2 regions of the Mesorhizobium sp. LNHC232B00 genome follow, and region 1 is predicted to be linked to the other one. Evidence: predicted binding sites of a transcription regulator. Region 1 holds the regulator's gene; the other holds the start of a gene.
What was found. The regulator HrcA, encoded in region 1, represses chaperone genes, less so after heat shock. The targets are predictions, from matches to a motif close to GTTAGCACTCNCNNNNNGNGAGTGCTAAC.
Positions count from the first base shown of each region.

Region 2: a site for HrcA is predicted at 2,137-2,165, ahead of groES (co-chaperone GroES). Genes of this name have one in related genera too.

Region 1 covers NZ_AYWP01000007.1:4,350-7,756, forward strand. Annotated here, with positions in the region: gene X743_RS157890 (sorbosone dehydrogenase family protein) at 1-1,025, opposite strand, end outside; gene X743_RS157885 (hypothetical protein) at 1,100-1,297, opposite strand; gene hrcA (heat-inducible transcriptional repressor HrcA) at 1,367-2,449, opposite strand; gene rph (ribonuclease PH) at 2,648-3,364, shown strand.
Region 2 covers NZ_AYWP01000014.1:25,830-29,236, reverse strand. Annotated here, with positions in the region: gene X743_RS151155 (adenosylmethionine--8-amino-7-oxononanoate transaminase) at 1-807, shown strand, start outside; gene X743_RS151160 (beta-ketoacyl-ACP synthase III) at 804-1,787, shown strand; gene groES (co-chaperone GroES) at 2,218-2,514, shown strand; gene groL (chaperonin GroEL) at 2,578-3,407, shown strand, end outside.

The sequences.
Region 1 (3,407 bases):
GGAATATCGACCTTGCCGGCAAGGTCGGGGCGCTCGCCCTTGTGGCGCGGATCTTCGTTGTTGCCGATATAGTACCAGGGCCAGCCATAGAAGGCGCCTTCCCTGACCGATGTGGCGTATTCGGCTGGCACATTGTCGCCGAGCGCATCGCGCTCGTTGACGACGCACCACAGCGCGCCGGTCGCCGGCTGGACGGTCATGCCCGAGCAGTTGCGCAGGCCGGTGGCGACGACGCGGCCGTTCTTGCCGTCGGGGTCGAAGGCCTGCACGTCGGCGCGTCCCTCTTCGGAGCCCCAGCTGGCACCGAGCGGCTTTGACTTGATCCATGCATCGAGTCCGCCCCTCGGCCTCTTGCCCATGTCCCCGGCGGCGTTCGAGCCCGAGCCGACCGACAGATAGAGCGTCTTGCCATCGGGCGAAAAGGCGATGTCGCGGGTCCAGTGATGGTTCGATGGAATGTCGTCGACGATGGTTTCCGGGTCGGCGGATGCCTTGAGATCGCCATTGCGGTAGGCAAAGCGCACGATGCTGTCGCTGTTGGCGACATAGACCCATTGCGGGTCGCTGCCCGGCGGGTAGAAGGCAATGCCGTAGGGCTGGTTGAGATCGCCGGCGAAGATGCTTTTCTCGGCGGGCTTGGCGCTGCCCTCGGTCAGGCGGTAGACGCGGATCTGGTTGGCTTCGCTGTCGGCGACGAACAGGTCGCCATTGGGTGCCGCGCGTACCACGCGCGGATTGTCGATGCCGGACGCGATCAGCTCGGCCGAAAAGCCTTCCGGCAGTTGCGGTTTGGCGTCCGCCGGCCTTTCGGCAAGGCCGGCGCTGTTCGAGGCCGACTTGGCGAGATTGGGCTTCGGTAGGTCTTCCGGCTTGATCAGGCGGCGCACGCCGGGCTTGTCGGCGCGCCAGTCGCCAAAGGCGGCCGGACCCTTCAGCACCGGCTGGTCGGCCTGCTGGGCGAACGCCGCGGTCGCGAGGAGCAGTGCGGAAAGCCCCAGTCCGGCCATTCGGGTCCCAGCGATCATTGTCGTCCCTCCACCTGGTCGCGAAGGAAGTATCAACGGCCGGTTTGTCCCTGGGTTCCGTCTTGCTTCCGGGTTCAGGTCCCGGCGGCGTAAAAATCGTCGTCGAGGCGCTTTTCCAAGGCGACGAGATCCGCCGGCAGCGGCAGGCCCATGGCGCGCATTTCGCGCAGCTTCTCGCGCAGCTGTTCCTGGATTTCGTGCTGGTCTTCCGGCTGGTTGACCATTTCCTCCAGCAGCAGGCTGATCCGGGCCTTGAACTCTTCGAGCGCCATTCTTTTTCTCCTTGGCGGCCAGGAAGCGCAGGAAGTCGCCGCTCGCAGGCCGGCTGAATATCAATATACCTAGCGCAGCATGCGCGATATCAGCTGCGCCGTGTAATCCACCATCGGCACGATGCGCGCGTAATTCAGCCGGGTCGGGCCGATGACGCCGAGCGCGCCGACGACGCGGGCGTCCTTGTCGCGATAGGGCGCGACCACCAGCGACGAGCCCGACAGCGAGAACAGCTTGTTTTCCGAGCCGATGAAGATGCGCACGCCCGATCCCTGCTCGGCCAGATCAAGCAGCTGGATCAGCCCGTCCTGCGTCTCCATGTCCTCGAAAAGGTGCCGCAACAGTTCGATATCGGCCTGCGCGGTGACGTTTTCGAGGAGGTTGGCCCGGCCGCGCACGATGAGCCGCGCCGGCAGGCCGCTTTCGGCGCCCGCCCATACCGCCAGCCCCTTCTCGACGAGATCCTGCGACAGCGTGTCCAGCGCTGCCCTTGTCTCTTCCTTGATGCGAGCGATCTCGGTCCGTGCCTCGGCCAGCGTGCGGCCCCGAATATGCGCGTTGAGGAAATTCGAGGCCTCGTGCAGCTGCGAGACGGTGATGCCGGCGGGCAGCTCGACGACGCGGTTCTCGACGTCGCCATTCTGCGACACCAGCACGGCAAGCGCCTTGGTCGGCTCCAGCTGGATGAATTCGATGTGCTTCAGCGCCACCTCGTTCTTGGCGGCCAGCACCAGGCCGGCGCCGCGCGACATGCCCGACAGCATCTGGCTGGCCTCGGTCAGCATATGCTCCAGCGTCGCGCCCGAGCCCGAGGCCCGCACCTGTGCCTCGATGGTGCGGCGCTCCTCGTCGGAGAGGTCGCCAAGTTCCATGAAGGCATCGACGAAGAAACGCAGGCCGGCCTGCGTCGGCAGCCGGCCGGCCGAGATATGCGGCGCGTAGATCAGCCCGAGATGTTCCAGGTCGCTCATCACATTGCGGATGGTGGCCGGCGACAGCGAGGAGGGCAGGATGCGCGACAGGCTGCGCGAGCCCACGGGCTCGCCATCCCTGAGATAGGAATCGACGATGCGCCGGAAGATGTCGCGTGAGCGCATGTCGAGTGATTGAAGTGCGGGCGATTGCGAACTCGGATCGACTGCCTTGGTCATACGGCCAAAAACCTCCTTGTTCAGGATATAGACTTCGGCACGGTGGGCGCAACCCGGTGTCTGCATCAGATCGCCCGGCGTCTGTGTCAGATCGCCCGGTGCCGCGTTTGCGCTCAGCCGGCCATTTTCCTTTGCGCCATGCTCCCCATGCGGCTACAAGCCGGCCAAGATTCCGAAAATGACAAGAAAGAAGCCTGAATGCGCCCCTCCAAACGCCAATTCGACGAAATGCGCGCCATCTCCTTCGAGCGCGGCGTCTCCAAGCACGCCGAAGGCTCGTGCCTGGTGAAGTTCGGCGACACCCATGTCCTGTGCACGGCGAGCCTCGAGGAGAAGGTGCCGGGCTGGATGCGCAATTCCGGCAAGGGCTGGGTGACAGCCGAATATGGCATGCTGCCGCGCTCGACCGGCGAGCGCATGCGCCGCGAGGCATCCGCCGGCAAGCAGGGCGGCCGCACGCTGGAAATCCAGCGTCTCATCGGCCGTTCGCTGCGCGCCGTGGTCGACCTGCAGGCGCTGGGCGAACAGCAGATCACCGTCGACTGCGACGTCATCCAGGCCGATGGCGGCACCCGCACCGCCTCGATCACCGGCGGCTGGGTGGCGCTGTACGACTGCCTGCGCTGGATGGAAGCGCGGCAGATGACCAGCGTTTCCAAGGTGCTGAAGGACCATGTCGCGGCGATTTCCTGCGGCATCCATGACGGCCAGCCGGTCATCGACCTTGATTATCTCGAGGATTCCTCGGCCGGCACCGACGCCAATTTCGTCATGACCGGCAAGGGCGGCATCGTCGAGATCCAGGGCACCGCCGAGGGCGAGCCGTTCTCCGAAGGGCAGTTCGCGGACTTGATGGGCCTGGCCAAGAAAGGCATCCAGCGCCTGGTGAGTTTGCAGCAGATGGCGGTGGCGTAGGGTCAAATGCCGAGCTTGAGCGCCCCCCTCTGCCCTGCCGGGC
Region 2 (3,407 bases), on a different contig from region 1:
AACGCCGCCTACGAACCCTTGCTGTTCGAGGTCGCCACCATCCCCTTTCCGGCAGCGGGGCGCGAGCAAGAGACGCTGGATCGTTTAGAGGCTGTGACCCGCGATCGACGAGCCGCAGCCTTAATCGTCGAGCCGCTGGTGCTGGGCGCCGGCGGCATGCTGATGTATCCGGCTTCAGTTCTGGCCGAATTGAAGAAGATCACTGAGGCCTCCGGCACGCTGCTGATCGCCGACGAAGTGATGACCGGCTGGGGGCGGACCGGAACCATGTTCGCCTGCGAGCAGGCATCGATCTCTCCAGATATCCTGTGCACCTCGAAAGGCCTGACCGGCGGCGCCATCCCGCTGGCCGTAACGCTTGCCACCGATGCCATCTTCCAGGCTCATTATTCCGAGGACCGGAAGAAGACATTTTTCCATTCGAGCTCCTACACTGCCAACCCGATTGCCTGCGCGGCAGCACTTGCCAATGTCGAGATCTGGCGGGACGAGCCGGTGGCCGAGCGCATTGCGGCCTTGAGCGCAATGCAGGCCACCGGGCTTCGACGCTTTCGCGACAACAGCTTCTTCACCGACTGCCGGGCGACCGGCACGATCGCGGCGCTCGACCTGCGAACCGGTTCCGCAGGTTATCTCGCCGAGATCGGACCGAAACTGCGCGCTTTCTTCCTCGAGCGAGGGCTACTTGTGCGCCCGCTCGGCAATGTCCTCTACCTTCTGCCACCCTATTGCATCACCGGCGACGAGCTCGAGCGACTCTATGACGCCATTGAGGAGGCGGGCGAACGCTTCGGGTCCAGGCCATGAGCAAGTCGTCGCGCATTCTCGGGTTTGGCCATCATGCGCCTGGGCGAAAGGTGGCGAATGCCGAAATCGAGAGCAATCTCGGTCTTGATCCAGGCTGGATCGAAAGGCGTACCGGGATACGGTCGCGCTTCTGGGCAACCGACGAAGACACGCTGTCTGGTCTTGCTGCGCAGGCCGGCGACATGGCGCTGGCGAACGCCGGTATTGCGCGCCACGACATCGGTCTGCTGTTGCTTGCCACCTCGACGCCCGACCATCTTCTGCCGCCGAGCGCGCCGCTGGTCGCACACAAGCTTGGCCTTGGCAGCGCAGGCGCGGTGGATCTGACAGGCGCCTGCGCCGGCTTCATCTATGCGCTGATGTTTGCGGACGGATTTACCCGCCTGCACGGCAAAGCGAGCCTTGTTATCGCCGCCAATATCCTCAGCCGCCGCATCAATCCAGCCGAGCGCGCAAGCTCGGTCCTGTTTGCCGATGCCGCCGGCGCCCTGGTGATCGGTCAGTGCGATGATGCTGATCGGGGCATTCTCGGTGCCTCGGTGGCTTCGGACGGCTCGCGATACGGGCTGATCCAGATTCCCGCAGGAGGAAGTAACAAGCCGTTCCACGGTGACCTCGATCTCGCGCAAACCCGAATGAGGATGACGGACGGCCGCGAAGTGTTCGCAAAGGCCGTCGAGATGATGACCAATTGCTCGATAAGCGCGCTAGCCGCTGCCGGAGTGCGGCCACACGATCTCGGCCGGTTCGTGCCCCATCAGGCCAATACTCGGATTTTCGACGCGGTCGGGAGGAACCTCGGCATCGCGGACCAAGCAATTGTCAAGACGATTGCCGAATACGGCAACTCTTCGGCCGCGACGATCCCGCTGTCGCTCTCGCTCGCCAACCAGACGGAGCCATTCCAGCCTGGAGAGAAAATCCTTCTGTCGGCGGCGGGTGCGGGTCTCAGCGGCGGCGCTCTCGTGGTTGGAATCTAGCCGGCCGGCTCACGCGCGCAGGACTGGTCATGAATGGGAATAGGGCAACAGAACCAATGCCAAAATGGCCTTCTGAAGCTCGACATGACCGAGCTGACGCAGCACGACCCCGTGCGAGCCTCTGGATGAGATCAAATGCATCACCTGTTGCATCATTCGTGCCATCTGAATAAAGCTCAAATACAAAGGGTGAGCCGCCCCATATATGTCTGATACCCGACATTGTTCACATAAAAGGCTCGATGCTTACACGCTCTTTGCTCTCTTCTCTTTGCTGTCTGCTCTTTTCTCTTTGCTCTTTGCTCTTTCGTCTTGACTAGCAGGAGCATGCGGCTTATCTCATTGCCGCGTTAGCACTCGCTTCCGCTGAGTGCTAAGCACGCTCCGGCAACGGAGAACCGTTCAACATCCGCACCAAGGACATCCAAAAATGGCAAAGTCGAATTTCCGGCCGCTGCATGACCGCGTGGTCGTTCGCCGGGTCGAATCCGAATCCAAGACCGCCGGCGGGATCATCATCCCGGATACGGCGAAGGAAAAGCCGCAGGAAGGCGAGATCATCGCCGTCGGCTCCGGCGCTCGTGACGAAGCAGGCAAGCTGGTCCCGCTGGACGTCAAGGCCGGCGACCGCATCCTGTTCGGCAAGTGGTCGGGTACCGAAGTCAAGCTCAATGGCGAAGACCTTCTGATCATGAAGGAATCCGACATTATGGGCATCATCGGCTGATATCAGGCCTTTCCTTCGCACCATCAAATCTGAATTTCGGGCGAGATGCCCAGGAGTAAAAAAATGGCTGCCAAAGACGTAAAATTCTCCCGCGATGCCCGTGAGCGCATGCTTCACGGCATCAACATCCTCGCCGACGCGGTGAAGGTCACCCTCGGCCCCAAGGGCCGCAACGTCGTCATCGACAAGTCGTTCGGCGCACCGCGCATCACCAAGGACGGGGTCACCGTCGCCAAGGAAATCGAACTTTCCGACAAGTTCGAAAACATGGGCGCGCAGATGATCCGCGAAGTTGCTTCGAAGACCAACGACATCGCCGGTGACGGCACCACAACCGCGACCGTTCTGGCGCAGTCGATCGTCCAGGAAGGCAACAAGGCCGTTGCCGCCGGCATGAACCCGATGGACCTGAAGCGCGGCATCGATCTGGCCGTGACCGAAGTCGTCGCGGCGCTCGGCAAGGCTGCCAAGAAGATCAAGACCTCCGAGGAAGTTGCCCAGGTCGGCACGATCGCCGGCAATGGCGACGAGTCGGTCGGCAAGATGATCGCCGAAGCGATGCAGAAGGTCGGCAACGAAGGCGTCATCACGGTTGAGGAAGCCAAGACCGCCGAGACTGAACTCGAGGTCGTCGAAGGCATGCAGTTCGACCGCGGCTATCTCTCGCCCTACTTCGTCACCAACGCCGACAAGATGGTTGCCGAGCTCGAGGACGTCTACATCCTCCTGCACGAGAAGAAGCTGTCCAACCTGCAGGCGATGCTGCCGGTTCTCGAAGCCGTCGTGCAGACCTCGAAGCCGCTGCTCATCATCTCGGAAGACGTCGAAGGCGAGGCCCTGGCCACGCTGGTCGTCAACAAGCTGCGTGGCGGCCTGAAGATCGCCGCCGTCAA